Regions from separate parts of the Paenibacillus glucanolyticus genome, predicted to be linked through region 1. Evidence: predicted binding sites of a transcription regulator. Region 1 holds the regulator's gene; each other region holds the start of a gene.
The links. Region 1 encodes LexA, which represses DNA repair genes until DNA is damaged. Its sites were predicted from a motif close to CGAACATATGTTCG; they were not measured.
Positions count from the first base shown of each region.

Region 2: a site for LexA is predicted at 4,571-4,584, ahead of WDY75_RS05830 (SPL family radical SAM protein). Genes of this name have one in related genera too.
Region 3: a site for LexA is predicted at 3,484-3,497, ahead of addB (helicase-exonuclease AddAB subunit AddB). Genes of this name have one in related genera too.

Region 1 covers NZ_CP147845.1:4,078,848-4,086,416, reverse strand. The annotation lists gene glnA (type I glutamate--ammonia ligase) at 1-1,194, shown strand, start outside; gene WDY75_RS19105 (hypothetical protein) at 1,341-1,757, shown strand; gene WDY75_RS19100 (RNA polymerase sigma factor) at 1,896-2,435, shown strand; gene WDY75_RS19095 (hypothetical protein) at 2,428-3,246, shown strand; gene lexA (transcriptional repressor LexA) at 3,319-3,945, opposite strand; gene WDY75_RS19085 (LysM peptidoglycan-binding domain-containing protein) at 4,121-4,492, shown strand; gene WDY75_RS19080 (DUF896 domain-containing protein) at 4,692-4,898, shown strand; gene WDY75_RS19075 (hypothetical protein) at 5,059-5,583, shown strand; gene WDY75_RS19070 (HAD family hydrolase) at 5,626-6,417, shown strand; gene WDY75_RS19065 (FixH family protein) at 6,688-7,092, shown strand; gene WDY75_RS19060 (cupin domain-containing protein) at 7,193-7,569, opposite strand, start outside.
Region 2 covers NZ_CP147845.1:1,214,438-1,222,006, forward strand. The annotation lists gene WDY75_RS05805 (ABC transporter permease) at 1-64, shown strand, start outside; gene WDY75_RS05810 (polymer-forming cytoskeletal protein) at 205-618, opposite strand; gene WDY75_RS05815 (M23 family metallopeptidase) at 659-1,630, opposite strand; gene cls (cardiolipin synthase) at 1,905-3,335, shown strand; gene WDY75_RS05825 (YitT family protein) at 3,503-4,420, shown strand; gene WDY75_RS05830 (SPL family radical SAM protein) at 4,643-5,731, shown strand; gene ligD (non-homologous end-joining DNA ligase) at 5,714-6,631, opposite strand; gene WDY75_RS05840 (DNA ligase) at 6,637-7,506, opposite strand; gene WDY75_RS05845 (Ku protein) at 7,548-7,569, opposite strand, start outside.
Region 3 covers NZ_CP147845.1:4,786,112-4,793,680, forward strand. The annotation lists gene addB (helicase-exonuclease AddAB subunit AddB) at 1-3,296, opposite strand, end outside; gene WDY75_RS22570 (class I SAM-dependent rRNA methyltransferase) at 3,605-4,978, opposite strand; gene WDY75_RS22575 (Na/Pi cotransporter family protein) at 5,276-6,247, shown strand; gene WDY75_RS22580 (NUDIX hydrolase) at 6,244-6,699, opposite strand; gene mtaB (tRNA (N(6)-L-threonylcarbamoyladenosine(37)-C(2))-methylthiotransferase MtaB) at 6,787-7,569, opposite strand, start outside.

The DNA of each region.
Region 1 (7,569 bases):
GATAATAAAATGATGTTTGATGGTTCTTCCATCGAAGGTTATGTACGTATTGAAGAATCCGATATGTATCTGTATCCGGACCTCGATACTTTTATGATTTTCCCATGGGTATCCGAGGATCGTGTTGCGCGTTTGATCTGCGATATCTATATGCCTGACGGCACTCCATTTGCCGGAGATCCGCGCGGTATTCTGAAGAGAGCTTTGGAAGAAGCCGAAGAGATGGGTTTCACTTCCATGAATGTAGGTCCAGAACCGGAATTCTTCCTGTTCAAGACTGATGAAAAAGGCAACCCAACCATGGAGCTTAATGACCAAGGCGGATACTTTGACCTGGCACCAACGGACCTTGGCGAGAATTGCCGCCGCGATATCGTGTTGACGCTTGAAGAGATGGGTTTTGAGATCGAAGCATCTCACCATGAGGTGGCTCCTGGCCAACACGAAATTGACTTTAAATATGCGAGTGCTATCAAAGCAGCCGATCAGATCCAAACCTTCAAATTGGTAGTTAAGACGATTGCTCGTCAGCATGGTCTGATTGCTACCTTTATGCCGAAACCACTCTTTGGCGTGAACGGCTCTGGTATGCACTGCAACCAATCGCTCTTCAAAGGCAACGAGAACGCGTTTGTTGATGAGAGTGATGAGCTTGGCTTGAGCGTAACCGCTCGTAACTACATGGCGGGTATTCTTAAGCATGCACGCGCATTTGCTGCGATTACGAACCCTACGGTTAACTCGTACAAGCGTCTCGTGCCTGGTTACGAAGCACCCTGCTACGTAGCGTGGTCTGCAAGCAACCGCAGCCCGATGATCCGCATTCCTGCATCCCGTGGCCTCAGCACACGTATCGAAGTGCGTAACCCGGATCCAGCAGCTAACCCATACCTCGCTCTTGCTGTAATGCTAAAAGCAGGTTTGGATGGCGTTAAACGCGAATTGTCCCTCCCGGCTCCAATTGACCGTAACATCTATGTGATGACGGAAGAAGAGCGCATCGAGGAAGGTATCCCAAGCTTGCCGGCAAACCTGAAGGAAGCGCTCAACGAATTGATTCGCAGCGAAGTTATTTCCGACGCACTCGGCGATCATGCGCTGGCGCATTTCTATGAGCTGAAGGAAATCGAATGGGACATGTATAGAACACAAGTTCACCAATGGGAACGCGATCAGTACATTACGATGTATTAATAGAGGAATCCCCGCTGCTATATGGCAGTGGGGATTTTTTTGTTTAAGTCGGTGTAGGTGTGGCAGCGCCGACTTGTCATTCCAACTACGCTTGATTACAATAACATTACCCGAAATCAAAGGAATAACCGTAGAGGAGATTATAAATGGCCGTACTTAGGGACCTCCATGAAGAGGGAACTCGGGTTGAATTCCGTTTTATATCACGAATACCTGGTGAGAATGAAGGATGCCAGATCCATTTCAAGTTTTTTAAAGCGGATCATTTAATTTATGATTTGAATTTTGGTTGGACCAACCTGACGATTCGAAATTATATTAGAGTTACGACGGAATTTCCTCTTGATAGGCTTAATTCATTTAGTCTTAATGGTTTATTTATGTCTTTTGAAAAACATTTATATCAATTGGATTGGAAAGAAACAGATACGGCAGGAAGTTATCAATTGGGTTTTTACGGATCTGAGCAGGATTTTAATCTTACTGCTGATATAGAATCCGTAAGAAGATTTGGTTCTGAATTTAAATTGGATTGGGACCAGGCTCCTTTAACGACTGAGTAACATAATCTTTAGAAACCAGATAACATTAACCGGGAATGAAGGGGATCTACTCCATGTGGGGGAAGATGCCTTTTTTATTTATCAAAATTAGGGAACTTTTACTCGCTTCAATGACTCTAATTAGATGAGGTGAATCGGTTGGAGCTTGAATACGTAACACAAATGTCGAAGATGGATACACAAACCTTGAATGAAATGATGAACCAGTATGGAAATGATATATGGAATTACGCCTATTTTTTGACCAAGCAACATGCTCTTGCTGATGACATTGCCCAAGAGGTTTTTATTAAGGCCTATTATGGAATACATACGTTTCGTGGGCAGTCGACGTTAAAGACATGGCTGCTTACGATTACAAGACATACGGCGTTCCGGCACAAACAGGCTTTTTTCTTGCGGAAAGTGACCTTGCAGGACAAGCCGCGTCTGGATGACCAGAGCCGGTCAGCTGAAGCGGAATATATGGAAAGTCAGTATACGGATGAGATATGGAGGATGATTATGAGTCTGCCAAGAAAGTTCAGGGAGGTGCTGGTTCTAGATCTTTACTACGAAATGCCGATCACTCAGATAGCGGAGCTTCTAAACGTAGCGACTGGTACGGTTAAATCCAGGCTGTATCGGGCGAGAAAAAAAGTGCAGAACATGTTAAAGGAGAATTCTGGTTATGAATGAGGAAAAGCCTGATTGGTACGAGCGAGCGCAACAAGGTCCTTTTCAAAATGAACCATTTACCGCCGAGATGAAAAATAAGGTACAGGTGTCACTGACCCAAGGTAGCCATAGATCAAAGCGTCGTCCATATTTACGTGTTGGTATGACTGGCGTGCTATTGTTTGTCACTCTACTGCTATTGATTCAGTTTCCTTGGGGGGAACGTACGGTACAACAGCATACGGCAGGGGGGGGACCATCCCCATCTGTGACGGAGACGATTCGCGCAGAAGGTACAACGGATGAAGGAACGTTACAGGTAGTTGCCATCGATAAGGAAGAGATAACGGAATTAGGAGCTCCCAGCTGTTTCGGACTCGAAACGGATCTGTCGTTTAAAGGGGATTACAAAGTGAAGTACGCGGCAGAGGGGACCTCGGAGGATGTGGTTGTCCTTGAGGATCTCACCTTCATACAACCAACTTCCGCTGCTCTTCAGATGATTCGATTGCCTTTTCAGGAAGCGGATGTGTTCATACTCGCCCCGCAATATAAGGACTGTCACGGAATACAAATCTATGCATTTGCGGTGGAGCATGGGAGTGGTAAGGCGGTGCAGCTGCAATTTGAGGAGGAGTTTTCTAGAGCCAGCACGTCCTATTACAGACCGGGCACTACACCTACGGTGAAAGATAATAAGCTTGTTCTGAAGTCTACGGAGGGTCCAGGCGGGGAAGGCTCGCCTGAATATAATATGGCTGAGAGAATGTATCAATTAGATCTTAGGCAAAATGCCATGGTGATGGTCTTGCGCAAGGACCGGAAATCTTAAGGATTAAATAACGTAGCACAAGAGGTTACCATCCAACTAAGGAGGTAACCTCTTGTTCATTGATATATGAAGTTAGTGTACATCCCTAAAGAGACCGATGACTTTGCCGAGAATGGTTACATGATTCAGGCGCAGGGGCTCGTAAGTAGGATTCTCCGGCTGCAAGCGAACGTGGTCCTTCTCTTTGTAGAAGGTCTTTACGGTTGCTTCGTCTTCCTCTGTCATCGCTACTACAATGTCCCCATTGTCTGCAGTTTGCTGCTGGCGAACAATGACATAGTCACCGCTATGTATGCCAGCTTCAATCATGCTGTCACCAACAACAGATAACATGAATACCTTATCGTCGCCTACATAATGCTGAGGGAGAGGGAAGTAATCCTCGATGTTCTCCATGGCGGTAATAGGTACGCCTGCAGTGACTTTACCGACAACAGGCACTCTGGCAATGGTGTGGGTAAACAGATTAGCGCTATCGGATTCTTCTTGGCCAAGCAGTTCGATCGCTCTTGGCTTCGTAGGGTCACGGCGGATCAGGCCTTTCTTCTCCAATCGGTCTAGATGCCCATGGACCGTTGAACTGGAAGCTAGTCCTACAGCCTCGCCGATTTCCCGGACAGAAGGCGGGTAACCCTTGCTACGAACTTCGTTGCGGATAAACTCTAAGATCGCCAGCTGGCGGCTGGATATTTTCGACATGCCGTATCAACCCCATTTAGTAACGTTTGGGAAAATTATAACATAGAACTTCCGTTCGTACAAACATAAGTTCTAAAAAAAGATAGAACAAATGTTCTTTTAGGTATTGTATCAAACAAATGTTCGTGTTATTATGAATTCATAAGAGAACACTTGTTTGGGAGATGATGATTCCATGTTGAAATACAGTACATACCGTAGTATTTATGAGAACGTTCCTGTGCGAACGGAGAAGTCTTCGGTGACTTGGGTCTATCAATTGAAATCCAGAATGACTTCCATCCCCTTAATTAAACTTCTATTCATTCTGCTGATTGTTGCATCCTTTTGGACGGGGGCCTATTCCGTTTTTGCCGGGGGAATGGAGAAGCCGACAGGTGAGAAGTTGGTCATTGTTCAATCCGGCGATAGTTTATGGCGTATCGCTTCCCTTCATAAACCAGCTGATATGGATACGCGCGTATATATTGATAGTATTAGAAGAACGAACGGTTTGAAAGGTCCTGACATACAGGCAGGAGAGGTGTTATCATTACCGGTGTGGTAATGTAATGAGCAATCCATTCTAACGCGTATTGTGTATTTCTAATTACTAATACTCTATTGTTAATGATGGGGAGAACCCATTCATACTGATCATACATTCATATTTATTCTTAATGAGAGTTTGCAAGGGTGCGGTTTCCTTGACAAGCTCTTTTTCACATGTTTAAGTTATAAATGATATTGGAATTGGAGGAGAAGGCATGGATATTGATACTTTGGTGGAACGCATTAATGTATTAGCAAGAAAACAGAAGAGTGAAGGGTTGACCGAAGAAGAGCAGAAGGAACGGGCTGAGCTTCGGGAAATATACCTTAACAATATTCGTAGTAACTTTAGACAACAGCTTGAATCGATTGAATGGGTAGATGAAAATGAAGAAAAAGGCGGCCCACGATTAAAGCAGTAGTCTATGAAAACTGTCTCATGATCTGATCAGAGAATTAATGGGCAGATAGAAGGATAGAATTATAACATTTGGGATGCCGGTTCATTTGTAGAGAATTGAACACGGTTTCCCAAGTTTATATGGTTTAAATCATATTGAAATTGAGTCCAGGGGGAACCATATGTCACGATCATGGGAAAGAAAAGTCAACAAGAATATGTCACAACTCAACAAGCAGCGTAAGAAGCAAGGGCTGTCCTCGTACCAAGGTTCCACCATCTCCGATAAGAGTGATGTGTTTAAAGGACGTAAATACGTTCTGCCGTTAGTGCTCGTTGCGCTTGCCGGGCTGTACGCCCTTCTGGGCACTGCAACGTCTGGGGCAACAGGAGGAAGCAATGATGTGTTGAACTGGGTGGGTGTCAGTTTGTATATTCTATTGGCGCTTATGATTTTCTTGCGTAAGCCTTATTTGAAGATAGAGCGTGCCTCTGTATCCACGATGAAATTCAACCGGGAACGCCGTTTGGCTGTATCTGACATCGAGAAGATCAAAATTGCTTCGGGTTCCGTGGTTATCCAGGGCAAAGGGAAAGCGGGCAATTGGGTGTTCTCACGCATGATGAATCTTTATGATACCAAAGCGATGGGCGAGAGGCTGGAGGAGTTTGCCAAAACTCATCAAATTCCAGTGGAGCATGACTAATCGACAGAGCAGATAACAGTCAATATGGGGAGTGGGAGAGAAATGCCGATAGCTGCAGTGTTATTTGATTTGGATGATACGTTATTGTGGGACGAACGAAGTGTGGAAGAGGCTTTCGAAGTGACAAGCCAAGCGGGGGCAGCGGAAACCGGCGTCAATGCAGCTGAACTGCTGTCTGCGGTCAGGGAGGAAGCAAGAGCATTATATGAATCGTATGATACGTTTGCTTTTACTAAAATGATCGGAATTAATCCGTTTGAAGGCTTGTGGGCGAATTTTACGGCTGGAGCACAGCCGGAATTCAGGAAACTTCAGGAACTTGCACCCGTTTACCGCAAAGAGTCGTGGCGCCGGGGACTTATTCGCGTGGGTGTGGATAATGAGTCGTTGGCTGAGAAGCTGGCTGAACGATTTGCTTCAGAACGTCGAACAAGACCCTATGTATATGAAGAGACCTTTGAAATTCTGAAGGAATTGCAGGGCAACGTGAAATTACTGCTTCTTACGAACGGAAGTCCTGATCTGCAGCAGGAGAAGCTGGATGGCGTCCCGGAGCTGGTCCCATATTTCGATCATATTATCATTTCCGGCGATTTCGGCAAGGGTAAGCCAGATGTCTCCATATTCAAGCATGCACTTGATCTGTTAGGTGTGGAGGCCGATCAAGCTGTTATGGTCGGGGATAAACTGACAACGGATATTAAGGGCGGCAATGCGGCTGGGCTCCATACCGTATGGATCAATCGGGTCGATCGTCCCCATGATCCGGGTATACAGCCGAAGTTTGAAATCAAGCATTTATCCGAACTGCACGGCATTTTGAGGAATTTGTAAATTACAAGTATATAAATATCCATCGATACGTTATCGTACATAGAAACAGTCCTGAAGCAGATTATGCGATCCGGGGCTGTTTTTTGTTGGTTCTGTCGCCTGAGGTTTGTTGTTGATTACCGCCTGTGACAAACGTCACACAATTGTAAGCTGTATGAGATAGAAAAAAAAGGTTAATACGATATAATGGATAGTAAGCTTACGCAGATTGGCATTGACCATTACGTGGATGAACCATACATAGCATTATATCGTAAAGAGGTGTTAGGCATGACAACGAAAAAGGTGGCTTTGTTTGCAGCGATGGTACTTATGGCTGTTGCGCTTGCTGCATGCAGTGACAGCCAAGCGGAATACAGCGATGATGTGATGGCAGAGCCTATCATTGTAGAACTGACGTTGACGCCGGAGAGCATTCAGGCTGGTGAGAAGGTATTAATTCAAGCAAAGGTGACACAAGCAGGCAATCCGGTGGAAGATGCGAATGATGTGGAATTTGAAGTAACACTCGAAGGTGGAGGCGTACAGGCGAAGGTGCCGGTTAAGCACGATCAGGATGGGGTATACCAAATGGAAAAAACCTTCCCCGATGCCGGAACGTATCGTATCGTTTCGCACGTCACTGCAAGAGGACAGCACTCGATGCCGTTGAAGGAACTCACGGTAACGGAGTAATGGAGTAATGCAACACAATAAAATAAGGCAGTGCAGGATCCGTGAATCGGATGGTTGCGCTGCCTTATTTTATTTTCCTATTCAATCAACCATTGCAGTTTTATTGGAACTGGGGATCCGCTACCGGTGTAGCTACCCATCCGTTCTCTTCAATGAAGAGACGAACTGCGATGATCTGTTTGTTCTCCATCAATGTGAAGAAGTGAGGCGTGTTTTCCGGAACGGAAATGACATCGCCGGGCTCAAGCTCAACATTAAAGTATCCTACATCGTCAGAACCTTTAATAATGAAGATCCCTTTACCGCCGACAATCGCACGGATTTCGTCTTCCGAGTGCGTGTGAACCTCTTCGAATTTCTTCAACAGGTCCTCTATATTGGGCGTTGACTCGGAAAGTGTGATGACATCCCAAATTTTGTAGCCGCGTCTTGCAGCCAGGTCGCGAATCTCTACATCAAAGATGTCCAAAATGCGCT
Region 2 (7,569 bases), 2.9 Mb from region 1:
CTATTGCCTAGTGTTTATGCTCATCTCTTGGTTAGTCTTTACCAAGAGAGATGTAGCCGCATAGCGGGAACGACAGGATAAGAAAAGAGCTCCTTCTGCCGTGTGATCACATGGTTTTAGAAGGGGCTCTTTGATTGTGCCGGCTGAATGCAGCAGCCGGTCTATATAAAACTGCCGGGTTCGGGCATTCGTCCATATGCGGGGTTAACCTGCTTCCGGACGCTGAAGCGGCAGTGGGGTTTCGGTTGATTCTGAAGGAGCGGCGTTTGCGGCTTGATGTTCCATTACACTCGCGCCATGAAGGAGTCCGCCTTCCATAATGACGAGGGAATTGGCACACACATCTCCATACATTTGTCCGGTAGGCGTAATGGTCAGCTTATTCTCCGCTGTTACATCCCCGTAGATCTTGCCAGCCACAATGACCTCCCGGGCTGAGATGCTGGAGCGCGCAACAGCGTTCTCCCCGATGGTAACGCAGCCCTGACTCTCGATGGAGCCGTTAAAGCGTCCGTCGATCCGTAAATTATCCTCGCATTGCAGAACACCCTCAACTTCGCTCCCTGGTCCAATCAGCGTATCAGTCCGGTGGGATGGTCGCTTGTTCTTCTTCTTCATACTACATTCCTCCTATTAATGAATAATAAATGGATGGGACTTATTGCAGGTAAGGTATCGGGTCAACCGTCTGATTGTTTTTGACAACCTGAAAATGAAGATGAGGCCCCGTGCTTCTTCCCGAGGAACCCAGCTTGCCAATGGTTTCTCCTTGATTAACATGATCGCCTACCGATACATCCAGACTGTCCAGGTGCATGTACCAGGTTTCCAGGCCATTGGGATGTTTCACAATGATATAAAGGCCACGGGCTCCGCTGCGTTCGGCAGCAGTTACTTCACCGGCGCCTGCGGCATAAACCGGATCACCGATTTTGCCGGCAATATCGATGCCTGCGTGATAGGCCGAGCGCCCGGTGAAAGGATCGCTACGATAACCGAAGTTTGATGTCAGACGCTTGGACGTTGTCGGCCACAGTGAAGGCGTCCCTTCCCGTTTTTCCTGGGTTTCTTGCGCCTGGTCCAGCGTGCGTGGAATATGACGTTCCATGCTGGCTATCAATTGCTGAATTTCCACAAAATCATCTTGGGTCTCTTGGGCGAGGCTCAGCATTTCATTCTCATGAACGGCAATGAATTCCCCGCCGACATGTTGGTCGTTATCATCCGGAATGGAGGAGGTCTGTCCGGACAAGCTGCCGTGCTTCTGAATGAACTGCTGAAGTTCCTGTTCCAGCTGCTGCACGCGTTCCATCTGGACCTTCGTTTGCTCTGCTTCGCCCGATAGCTGAATGATGGCTTTATTGAGGCGTTCGATGGCTTCATCCTTGTCTGTGACCGTTACTTCCATCTTGATGGCTTCCAGGCTTTTCAGGGTTAACTGCTTCTCCAGCCCCATGATCGTTTGGGCTGATTGGATCTGCAAGGAAACAATCAATCCGGCGATTGACAAAATAGCGGCCGCAGGCACCGCTATCATCAGAGGTCTGGACAGCTGGATCTGTCTGACTGAATGCTGGGCATCCCGAAGCACCAGCAGGGTTAAGCGTTGTTTACGGTGTGCGGTTTTCATGGCATCTCCCTTCCCTACATAATGAATGGATCTTAATGGCTATCCGCTAGACTTGGCCAGCCCCTTATCTAGTATGTATTCTATTCTTTCGAAAACTATGTCAAAAATGATGAGATAAGAGAACTTATTCACTATGGTGCCAGATTGGGTAATTGAATAAATACATAAGGAATTGGTCAATGATGTAGTGTAGTTATTTTGCAGGTCTCGCATTCCAGTGCATTGTCATTTCTATTCAATAACCACTATTATTCATCGTGAGGAGGCTGCCGATATGGTGTGGCTTCTGCTTGCACTAATCACCTTTATTTTGCAGATGGCCGCGGTGCTGCTGCTTGAGTTCCGAAACCCGTCCAAGGCTGTGGCATGGCTGTTTATTTTATTTTGCCTCCCCTTGATCGGCTTCGTACTCTATTTCTTTGTGGCGCAGGATTATCAGAAGCGGTTGAAGATTCGTAAGCGGGGCTCCAGGCTATTCCAGGAAATCAGAGGGCATCTGTGGGATCGAGCTGCCGTTGTTAAGCGTAAAGAGGATATGAACAATCCCGGCTTTCATCACAATGACCGTTTGTTTAATTTGCTCAATCATCTGTCGGAGAGTCCCATCACAGGCTGTAATCAGAGCCGGGTGCTGACGGATGGGGAAGAGACATACGATGCGATGCTGAATGCCATGGAGCAGGCCAAGGATCACATTCATGTGGAGTTCTATATCTTTCGCCACGACCGGATTGGTACCCGGTTTCAGGATGTAATGATTCGCAAGGCAAAAGAAGGCGTTAAGGTACGTCTGGTTTGCGACGGATTGGGAAGTTATAAGCTTAAGAGAACGTTCATTCAACGGTTCAAAGAATCGGGGGTGGAGTTCTATTTCTTTCTGCCTGCCATGGTTTCGATGTTCAGCCGCAGAATCAATTACCGGAATCACCGCAAAATCGTTGTTGTGGATGGAACGGTCGGGTTTCTTGGCGGGATCAACGTCGGGGATGACTATCTGGGCGAGTACCCGAAAATGGGCTTTTGGCGGGATACGCATCTGGAGGTCAAAGGGGACGCGGTCTATTTTCTGCAAAATGTATTTCTGCACGATTGGAAGCTTGCCTCCGGCGAGCGCATTTCTGATTTTGGCCTGTATCCGGAGCATGAATGCACCGGAAATGAGCAAGTCCAGATCCTGAGCAGTGGACCGGATATGAACTGGAATGCCATCCAGGAGATGTGTTTTGGGGCGATTTCTGTAGCCAAAGAACGGATATGGATCACAACCCCGTATTTCATTCCCGATGAGGGGATATATGAAGCGCTGAAGACGGCTGCGGTGAGCGGCGTTGATGTACGGATCATTATTCCGGATCGTGCCGATTCCCGTCTGGTCAAGATGGCAAGCTTGTCTTACGTGGAAGAGCTGCTGGCAGCGGGAGTTACCTTCTATGAGTATGAAAAAGGCTTTATTCATGCCAAGGTATTGATCGTAGACGAGCTTCTGGGCTCGGTAGGTACGGCAAATATGGATATGCGGAGTTTCTTCTGTAATTTTGAGCTGACTGCCGTGCTGTTTGATCAGCAGCCCATAGAGCGCTTGGTATCGGACTTCAGGGAGGACCTGAGACAGAGCCGCCCTATTGATGCGGAGGCATTTCGGCAGCGGGGAAGATGGCAGAAAGCAGCGGAAATATTATGCCGCATGCTGTCGCCACTTCTATAACTGTAATATATTACATCGAATGTCATATTTAATAGAAAGCAAGTAAAAAGGAGGAAGAACTTTGAAATTTGGATGTCCAGCTTTTATTTATATGATAGAATATTTATATAAGTTCCACTTATAAATATATATTAACTTAGTTTCCATAAGTTGAACGGGGGAGATTTATGTCAATTGATGTGAAGATTCTTGCACAAGTGAAAGCGGAGCAGCAGAAGCCGGAGAATCCCAAAGCAGGCTCAGCAACTTTGAAGATTCTCCGCCGTCTGGTGTTCTTAACTTTCGGTGCGGTATTGATGGCAATAGGGCTCGAAATATTTCTGGTGCCGAACAAGATTATTGACGGAGGAATTACCGGGGTATCCATTATGGTTTCTCATATCACAGAAATTCCGCTGGGGATATTCTTGACCTTGTTCAACCTTCCGTTTTTGTTTATAGGATATAAACAGATCGGAAAAACGTTTGCTCTATCCACGCTATACGCCGTATTGGTCATGTCCATTGGCACTTATTTCCTTCATCCAGTCGACCCGCTTACGATCGATCCGCTGCTTGCGGCCGTGTTCGGTGGCGTTCTCCTCGGTATTGGGGTTGGCTTAGTTATCCGATCCGGTGGCTCCCTGGATGGAACGGAAATCGTGGCTATCCTGATCAACAAGAAGTCACCGTTCTCTGTCGGTGAAATCGTGATGTTCATCAATGTGTTTATTCTGGGCAGTGCAGGTTTTGTTTTCGGATGGGATCATGCCATGTATTCACTCATTGCTTATTACCTGGCGTTTAAACTGATTGATATTACGATTGAAGGTATTGATCAATCCAAATCGGTTTGGATTATCAGTGACAAGCATAAGGAGATTGGTGATGCATTGACCCAGCGTTTGGGACGCGGCGTTACCTATCTGGATGGAGAGGGTGCTTACTCGGGCGATAGCAAGAAGGTCATTTTTGTTGTAATTACCCGCCTGGAGGAAGCGAAGCTGAAATCCATTGTGGAAGACTGGGACTCCCAAGCCTTTGTTGCCATCGGCAACATCCATGATGTGAAGGGCGGTCGCTTTAAGAAGAAGGCAATCCATTAATATGATACCGATATATAGGTTTCACCCGTGTTGTTTAACAGCGGGTGGAACTTTTTTTATTTAGCGAGTATGAGAATTCAGTTAACGTTTTTTTATTGACGATGTGAACTGGAGTTTTATTTGTAAATCCAGTAAGTTCCACTTATAATAGGAACATATGTTTGTTAAAATTAAGGGTATACCCAACCTTTATCATGGCAGTATCCGAGGGGAGGAAGAGGAATGGCTCATACGCAATACGAACGCATAACCACTAAACAAACATTAAACAGGGTGAAAGAAGAGAGGATGCCCTTCGATTGGTCCATTAATCCGTATCGTGGCTGCGGACATGGGTGCAGTTTTTGTTATGCCCGTGCTTTTCAATCGTTTATCGGCATGGGGGCAGAGGACGAATTCCAGCATCATATCTTTATGAAGGCAAATGCGGCCGAAGCACTGGAGAAGCAGCTATTGAGCGCGGCGAGGAAGTTTGATCATGATATTGAAGCGATGCGCACATCCATTGGACAGGTTACGATCGGTACGGCAACGGACCCGTATCAGCCGATCGAGGGCAAAGAGGGAATCACGCGGGAATGCTTGAAGCTGCTCGCCAAATACCGTATCTCTACCAGCATTACAACGCGCTCTCCACTCGTGCTGAGGGACATGGACATTTTGACCCGGATGGAGAATGTGTCGGTCAACATCAGTTTGAATACGCTGAACGGGGACATCATCCGGAAGCTGGAGCCTGCATCACCGCACCCAGGGGGCAGGCTTGAAGCGATGCGCGCTTTATCGGCAGCCGGCATAACGACAGGACTGTTTGTTGCACCCGTGCTGCCTTTTCTGACGGATGATGAATCAGAGTTGAAGGAGCTTTTGTCCCAGTCGAAGGAGAGGGGCATTTCTTTTGCCATGATCTCATTGCTGAGGCTGTCTCGCGATGTGAAGAAATGGTATATCGAGACGCTTAAAAACCAGTTCCCCGATGTGGTTCAGTCTTATCGCGAATTATATAGGCAAGGCGCCTATGCAGAAGAACACTACGTTCATGCTTTTAAGTCGATGGCGGCCCGACTGCTCAGCGAATATGATCTGAGCGGTCAGAGCAAGCGGGAGCCTGCTGCCATCACGGGTGCGAATGGGACGAATTCGGGCTTCTCTCAACCATTCGAAATATCGGACGAAGGGGGTCATAATCTTCATCTGCCACAGCCAGACATGGCTGGATCTCCAAAGCCGAAAAAGCTGCCCCAACCGGCTGTGCCAGTTTCCCGGGAGGAACTGATGCCGGATATTGAGCAGCTAGCCTTTCCTTTTTGACGCGTTCTTTCCTTGGGATGACAGGTGACGGATGACATTTTCGATCGGTTGCGGAGGCAATGCTTGCAGCAGATCCCCCTTTTCTTGCAGTCGCTCTACAATGTTCAGCAGGTGGAATTCTGTAGGCGAAACATCCCGATGGACCTCTTCCCAGGTCAGCGGGGTAGAGACGGTCGCAAGCTTGCGCGCCCGAGGTGTATAAGGAGCAGCAAGGGTTCTTCCGCTATAGTGCTGTAGATAATCGAAATAGATTTTATCGCCGCGATTTTTCTTAAGCCGCTCGATGGTGAACAGCTTAGGGAATTTCTCCGTCACATATTGGCCTACGAATTGACCGACTGCGCGAAGCTCATCAAAAGTTACGCCTGCCGGAATCGAGACGATGATCTGAACCCCGGTTGCGCCGGAGGTTTTTGGCACAGAGTTCAGCCCCAAGGAGTTCAGCACATTGCCAACGATTGCAGTTGCCTCCATGATCCGGGGTTCCTCTGGCAGGGTCGGATCCAGATCAATCATCCATTCGCAGGGCTGATCGCTGCCTGCCAAATGCAGCGACGGATGAAACTCAAGTGCAGCCAGATTCCCGAGCCAGAGCAGCTCGGGCAATCCATTCAGCAGCACATAATTAATGTTCTCATGCACATAGGTGTGCACAAAAGGAGGCAGCGGCTCCGGCGCATTTTTCTGATAGAACGATTCGCCTTGCACCCCATGCGGGTATCGGATGGTAGTCAGCAGCCTTCCCTGGCAATATCGAAGCAGGAAAGGCGATATCGCTGCGAGTTTTTGCAAATACATGGCCTTGGTAATGCCGACCTCCGGCCACAGCGGTTTGTCCGGATTGGTAATTTGAATCTCCTGACCTTCAATGTTCAAGGTTCCTTTGACGGTACGGGCCATGCTGCTTACACCCCCTCAATCGAGACAAGTTTGGGATGGCGCATCATGCCGTCCTGACTCCACTCGAGAAATGTAACCTGCACCGTCAGCGGCTGACTGAGCCAGGCAAGCTGTTCTTTTTTCAGGTCATTATGGAGTGCGTGCCAAGCGGCCCCAGCCTGGTGGCTTTCCGCATACTGCAGCAGCTTTTTTTTGGTCTGTTCATTAAGCCCGAGGGATGCTCTGCCGATATAGCTGCCCTCGTCATCGGCAATAACCAGGCTGGCTACGCGGCCCTCCCTCATGATGAGTCCAACAGCCGTGGCTTTCATGTTAACGGCAATTTTCTTTTTGTACCAATCCCGATGCTTCTTGCCTTCGCGATATGGAGAGCTGAGGCGCTTCATTACAATGCCTTCCCAGCCTCGTTCCTCGGCCCAATTCCATAAATGCTCGCCCTCAAGAAACAGATCTGCGATCAGCAGACCCGGCGTGGCGGAAACGGCTTCCTTCAGCCGGTGATGGCGTTCAAGATAAGGAAGCTTGCGCAGGTCCTGGTCGCCGTCCACCAGAATGTCGAACAAGACATACGTGAACAGAGGAGCGTGCGTGCTGATGGCACGCGAGCGCTCCCGCTGGAGAACCTTCTGGAACACGGGTCGACCTAATTCCGGATGAAAGTAGACAACCTCACCATCCAGGAGAAGACGCCGTTCATTCAGCCCGGATAATGCCTGAACGACTTCGGGATACAGGGAGGTTTTATCCAACAGCTTACGGGAGTACAGGGATACGCCGCTAGGGTCTACTCCGGCCAGAATTCGCACGCCGTCCCATTTCAATTGGTATCCCCACTCCTCACCCGTGGTGATCTGTTCCGTCGAGATTGGGGCCATTGGCTCCTTAGGCAGCATATTCTGCAGCTGTCCCATGCCGATCAGGAATCAGAATCGGATTTC
Region 3 (7,569 bases), 710 kb from region 1:
AAAGTCTCCCACTGATCCGGCGTCGCAACGGCTGCGCTGCTGTAGAAGCTGCCGTCTGTTTTGACGGCAACAGGCAGAATAGCCGAATGGCCTTTTTCAAGGGATGAATCCATGAGGGAAACGGCTTCACGGTCTGCAAGCAGCAGACCTTTCATTTTGTAGCGCTTGAGCAGTTCCTCTGCCGCCTGTTCCGGCGTCATGCCGTTTGCGGATTGCAATACCGGATCATGAACGTGGAAATACAGCGTTCCCGCAGGCAATGCCTGTTCGCCAAGCCAGTCCTCCGCAAACGTCAGCAGCACGTCCAGATAGGTCAGCATCTGCAAGGACAATCCGTAATAGACCTCATGCAATCGCAGATCCTTCTGGCTGGATTTATAATCAATGACCCGAAGCATGATCCCATGCTCGCCACGTGCCATATCCACCCGGTCAATACGACCGACAACCTCCATCTTCACCCCGTTAAGCAGTTCAAACGTCAGCGGCGGCAGCGGCTTGCCGGGACCGAAATCAAGCTCAAGGCCGATCGGCTCGAATTTGCCGCGCCGGGCTTGTTCACCCAATATAACGGAAGCTCTGCCCACAATATTCTTCAGCTTCCGGGAGATATATCCATACCGTTTGGAGCTCAACAAGATTTCGCCCTGCAGCATCGGAGCGAGCCGATCCACGGTAGCCTCCGCCTCACGCAGACACTCATCTGCCGACAGGTCTCCCCAGCTTCGATGCTCCGATTGAAACTTCACTGCCATGCTGCTCAAGGCAGCATGGAACAGCTGTCCGATGTCAGGAGCCTGCAGTCGATACAGCTGCCGCTCTCTCAGCTTTAATCCATGTGATGCAAAATGTGAAAATGGACAGGCTACAAACCGCTCCATCCGGGATACGCTTGTCCGCAGCTTCGTTCCATACAATTGCCTGCTGGTCTCTTCCTTAAGAGGCTGCGCTTCATTCCGATAGGACAATGAAGAGAGCATCGATTCCAGACGCGGCCGAAATTCCGGCTTCTGAGCAAACCAATTGTACATATGCCACCAAATGTGCGGAATGTCCTCTCCATTCCTCCAGTCGCGAAGCCTTCCCGTTAAATACGCAAGCGTCTTGTGCGGACGGGCCGCATATCGCTCCTGTTCGGGAACCGATTGCCCGGCATGCGGCCTTGGATACAGGGGTGTCTCGTCGATCTGGAACATCAGCTTCAGATGACGGATCACCTCGGAAGGCAATAACGTCTTGCCTTCATCAACTGCAGCAGGATAGCTGACCCACAGCTGCTCGCTGGCTGAAGTAAGCGCGTTGTAGATCAGGAAGCGCTCATCCAGCAGTCTGCGGGATATACTCGGGGCAAGCTCCAACCCGCGATCTTCGAGATGGAGCCGCTCCGGCTCTGTCAAAATGCCGTCATCCTGAAACTGGGCTGGAAGAACGCCATCGTTAATGCCGAGCAGAAAAGCATACTTCACCCCGCCCGTTCGTGTCCGGTCCATGCTTCCGATAAGCACCTGATCCAGAGAGGGTGGTACAAGGGCCATCTTCATTTCAGTGAGACCCGTATCCAGCACCCCTGTAAACAATTCCGTGCTCAGCTTCTCTGCACCCATCATCTCCACAATCTGGTCAAGCAGGTCAAGCACGGCTCCCCATACCTGGCGATGCTCCCTGGCTTCCTCTGGACGTCCTGCGTCCAACGCGGCCCGGCTGAGCAGCTCCAGCTTCTCAGGTACATCGCACTCCTCCAGAAGGCGATAAACTGCCGTACTCTGATCCATGGCGGTCGCAGCCTTTTTCATCCGTTTCTCGAACGCATGAAGCGGCTCTGCGATGACCCTTCTTGCGTATTCAATAGCCTGCATGCTGTCGAGATTGAGCACCTCGTTTTCTCCATCCTCTAGAGAGAGACTTGGAATCCCCTTCCACGGACGGCCATCCGTCCAGCGGTAACCATGAATCCCGGAAGCGAGCACATGATTCTCCAACCGGTCCATATCCTCCCGGTTCAGGGAGCCGTCCAGCGGAAGCAGCAAATCCGTCTTCACGCAGCGGAACACATCCTCATAACGCCATCTTCGCCCAATGACATCCAGAGCCGAGCGAATGAATTCAACTAACGGATGGTGCAGTTCGCTCCGCTTCTGATCCAGAAAATAAGGAATATCGTATTCCTTGAATAACGGGCCTACCAGATGCTCATAATCTCCCATATTCCGGACGAATACCGCCATCTCCCGGAATCTCGCTCCTTCCTCCTGCGCCAAGCGCAGCATCTCTCGAAGTGCCCCTTCGATTTCGGCCCGGCGATGGCTGGCAGCATGAAGAAGCAGCCCTTCTCTGCGGCCGTTCTCCTTGTCCTCATGATTCCCGTCTCCATAAGCTCCCGTCCAGCGCTTCTTCCGGTCATAACCGCGCTCAAGATGCGCCAGCACTGGGGAATCCTGAAACCTCGGCGGCACTTCAGGATGCAGCATATGGTGTTCCGCATCCATTCCCAACTCATCGGCAATTCCTTTCAGCTTTATGTACGTCACCGCGGTAGGATGAAACAAATCCAGCTCATGTGGAACAGCCCCATCCATATAAGGTTTGTCGAGTGTCAGAGCTATCGTGACGTGATTGGCATGATGGATAAGCTCCCCGAGCACCCGATACTCCTGCGGGGTAAAGCCATGGAAGCCATCGATCCAGATGTCGGCACGCTTGATGTATTCTGAGTCCGCCACGCCCTCCGCCAGTGAGGCGAGTGTGTCTTCCTCATCCGTGTACAGCCGCGATATCTCGAGTTCGAAATCACGGAATACAGTTACGATATCTTCCAGCTTTCGGCGAAGCATCGGAGAATTTCCGGAGCCCGACATCATCTGGCTCAGCTGCTCCTCCACACAGGAAGCGTCAATGCAGTATCGCTTCATTTCCGTGTACAACTCACTCAGCTTACCGACAAAACCGAGCTGCTCGCCTGAGGCGCCGAATAGCTGCAGTTCTTCTTTGCGCCTCCGCAAAATTTTATACATCAGCATGCGTTTTCCTTCTTCACTGATCGCCACTTTCGCTGCTCCGCCAGTCTCCTGCATGACCCGGTAGGCCAATCGGCGGAAACTGAGCACTTGCGCACGCATCATGCCCCGTATGCCTCCCGCATTCACGAGTGCGTGTTCGGCTTCATAGGACCCCTGCTCCGGAACGATCAGGATCATCGGATTCCCCCTGGGATCCCGCTCCAGTCGATCCATCATCTCTTGACGGATCAATGTGCTCTTGCCGCTGCCTGACCTTCCGATCACAAATTGAACGCTCATGCTATGCCCCCTCCCACAGTGTCTGCCAAAGGGTACTCCTTCACCTGAGAACACGATATCGTTCCGATGAAATCATACCCTTGAATCTATGATTTATTTGACCAAAAAGGATGTAAAATCCATTGTAATTGTTAGCACTCTATCAAAAAAGATGCTGATTACTAGTATAACATAAGTGCGGTTTGATGGAACATACGTTTGGATTTCATTGCCATTCCAATATATTGTGTGCATAAGAAAAAGGACCTCCCCTCATGGTTTACCCACCACTTGGAAGATCCTTCTTATCCATACGATTCGGCAGCGCTCTATAGTCTTGATTTGCTGCGCACTTCAAACACAGCGAATTTCAAATAATGCCCCTCGTCCACCCCAAGGATTTGAGGGTGATCTTTACCAGCGGCACGCCATTCCACCAATCTCAGAATTTTGCCTGCATCTTGGGCCGCATCCTGGATCGTATCCAGGAACAAATCCGGCCGCATATGGTACGAGCAGCTAGCCGTAACCAAATAACCGCCCTCGTTCACCAGTTTCATGCCATGCAAATTGATGTCCTTGTATCCGCGGCAAGCCCCTTTGACGGCTGACTTGGTTTTGGCAAATGCCGGTGGATCCAGAATTACCACATCCCAGGAACGGCCGCCTCCTGCTGTCAGGGGTTTGGAGGTGTCTACCTTCTGATCCCCTTTGGCCCGCTGTTCACGTTCATCCAGTCCTTTTACCTGGTTCCGCAAATATTGGAAGGCATCATCCACAACGAACTCCACCCGATCCTGAAATCCGTTCAGTTCGACATTCTCTCTGGCACTGTCTATTGCATGCTCCGAAATATCGAGGCAGGTAACTTTCTTGGCGCCATATTGGCAAGCATGCAGGGTGAAGCTGCCCGTATGGGAAAAGCATTCAAGCACCGTGGCTCCGTCCCAATATGGAAAAGTAACTTCTTTTCCACTCTTGTTCACAGGCACCTTCTTCAGCTCACCACCCGATTCCACTGCTTGAAGCGCAATTCCGCTGCGGCTTCCCCAGCCAGTCATTAACGGTTTAATGGAAGCCCGATTCTCACGCTGGTCAAAGAAATATCCCGTCTTCTGTCCCTCTTCGATATCAACCTTAATCTTGAGGCCGTTCTCCGTCACGGTTACGTGGCGCGGACACTCTCCGTAGAGGACCCCTTTGCGCAGCTCAAGTCCCTCCAGCTCACGAACGGATACGTCGCTCCGCTCATAGATCCCTTTTGGCTGCATAACCTCAACCAGCGCACTCACAATCTCTTCACGGCAGCGATCCATACCCAGCGTCAGCAGCTGCACAACCAGCACGTCAGCGAAACGGTCTACAATCAAACCGGGTAAAAAATCGGCTTCTCCGTATACCAGCCGGTAGGCGTTCTCTTCCCCGATAAACCGTTCCCGGTGCTTCAGGCACTCCTGAAAACGGGCGGCAAAAAAAGCCCGATCCATCAACTCAACCGGCTCGTAGGAAACGGTGCGTACCGTGATTTGAGACTGCGGATTGTAATAACCCGAGGCAAGAAACCGCCCTTGGTGGTTTAACACAGAAACCAGATCCCCCGGTTTCGGCTCTCCCTCAACTGAGGCAATCTCGCTTTTATAAACCCAGGGATGCCCCTGCTCCAATCTCTTTTTTCGACTGCGCTCCAAAATAACCGATGGCACTGTATGTTCACTCCTTAAGTTATCCCCTGCGCCATATCTATAGGCATGCATGTCCGCCAGGGGTCATATACGTAATAAGAAAAGCGTCTACCGACGTGTTTTTTGCGTAAGACAGACAGCGTGTAAAGGATGTTTTTCTTGCGATTATCGAATTCGCTCAGCTTCGGTGAACTGTTATAAATTCCATAATCTTAAGAAAAGCACCGATGGAGGTCTTACCGAAGAGATCCGGTCAAATCCTTCCGCCGCGGCCGACGTTATTATCTCACACTTTATTCCTCAGAAAAGGAGAACATCATGCTATCCTCACTCTGGTTTCCCATCTGTTATGGTCTTGTTCTGTTCCTGTTCGGTATGAAGGTCATGGAGGTTGCCCTCCAGCGCTGGGCCGGTCCCCTGTTGCATAAGTGGCTCCACCAAGCGACATCCACACCCATCAAGGGCATGATCGCCAGCACTGCGGTAACAGCACTGCTCCAGAGCAGCACCGCTGTAACCGTACTAGCGATAGGATTCGCGAATGCCGGCCTGTTGAGTTTTGCCGGAACCCTGGGCATCATTCTAGGCACCAACATCGGCACAACGGTTACCACGGAGCTCATCAGTCTTCAAATCGGACAGGCAGCCATGCCCCTCCTTGTCCTCTCCCTGATGTTATGGATTGGAGCTGTACTCGTCAGCGAACACGTACCTTCCAGCTATGACAAATTAAAAGAGAAGCTGATCCGCAGTCAGTTTCTCTGCTTGGCGGTTGCCGGATTCTCGCTTGTGCTGCTCGCCATTCAATTCATGCAATCCATCGGCCCCACCCTTCAAAGCCTTGGCGTGTTCCAATGGTTTCTCGACCATGCTTCGCGAAGCGTCCTCTGGGGCATTGCCGCCGGAACGCTGCTGACCGCGCTCATGCACAGCAGCGCTGCAGTCATCGCCATGGCAATGGGCCTTGCAGCAAGCGGAGCACTGCCTCCCGAGATTGGCGTCGCCATCGTGCTGGGCTCTAATGTGGGGACCTGCGTGACAGCTTTAATAGCTGCGCTTGGCAGCACCCGGGCCGGACGATTTGTGGCTTGGTCCCACATGGGTCTCAATATCGGCGGGGTTCTTCTCTTTACGCCCTTGATTGCAGGTTTAACGATGGTATCGGGCTGGTTTGCCGCAGACCCGGCTGGTCAGATCGCCCATGCACAAACCTTGTTTAATGTCGTTTGCTCTCTTATCGCGCTTCCGCTGTGCTATCTGCCATTCTGGAACAAACGGGCTCAGACCTAAATCTGAATATCTTCGTCTACAGGAATGCTGATATCAAGCAGCGTAAGCGCTTTGCGCAGGATAACATCATTATTGTTGTAACCGTTACTGCGCTGCTTCCTCCATGCGGTAAGAGGCTCAAACCAATCCACCCCGTTAATTTCCTCGACCTGGGGTTTCAAAACACCCTTTTCTGCCTTTACCAGGTAGTAGTGAACTTCCTTGTCCACCTGGCCTAATTCGGGATGATGGTATTTATATGCAATGATGTCCACTGGAGAGGTGATGGATCCGACTATACCTGTCTCCTCGCATATTTCTCGGAGTGCCGTCTGCTCGACGGTTTCACCTGCTTCCATCTTGCCTTTGGGAAGCGAGGTTTTTCCGTAACGGTCCAATATGAGCTGGATCTGAAGCGCCCCTTCATAATGACGGTATACAACACCGCCTGCGGAAATTTGTGTATATGTCATGTCCTGTTCCTCCTTCATGTACAACAAGGATTCCACTTCCAAATGGCTAGGAAATGAAATCCTTGTCTGGTATGGCCGCTATTGGAATTACTGGGCAGCTGCCTTAAGTCCATGATCCATGACGCTGAGGAGTTCGCCCTCGCATTCATTTACACCGGCTTTGGTCACTTTTACGCGGCACAATTTGCCTTCGAGATCAGACGAGCCATTGAATATGAGCTGGAGGTAGTTATCGCTGTAACCCTGCATCTTTCCGCCTTTGGGAGCACCCTTGTATTCCCGCTCCGGTATCACGTCCAGAATCTTGCCTACAAACTGCTCCGCATAAGCAAGCTGCAGCTGCTCCGACAAGTCGATCAGATCATGGACACGGGCGTTCTTCACTTCCTCGTCCACCTGATCCTCCATACGTGCTGCCGGCGTACCGGTACGCTTGGAATAAGGGAACACGTGCATCTCGGAGAATTGAATGGCCTTCATCAGATCATAGCCGTTGCGGAACATCTCATCCGTTTCTCCTGGAAATCCAACGATGACGTCGGTGGTAATGCCGACATCCGGCATCGCTTGGCGGATCAAGCCCATCTTGTTATAGAACTCTTCCGTCGTATATTTACGGCGCATCCGTTTCAGCACCGTATCATCTCCAGCTTGCAGCGGAATATGGAGGTGACGGCACATTTTACTGGAACGGTTCAGAACGTCCAGCATCTTCTCGTCGATCTGGCTCGCTTCAATGGAGCTGATGCGAATGCGTTCCAGACCGTCAACCCGGTCAAGGTCCCACAACAGGTCGGACAATCGGTATTCCTCGAGATCGTCGCCGTATCCGCCCGTGTGAATACCGGTCAACACGATTTCTTTATATCC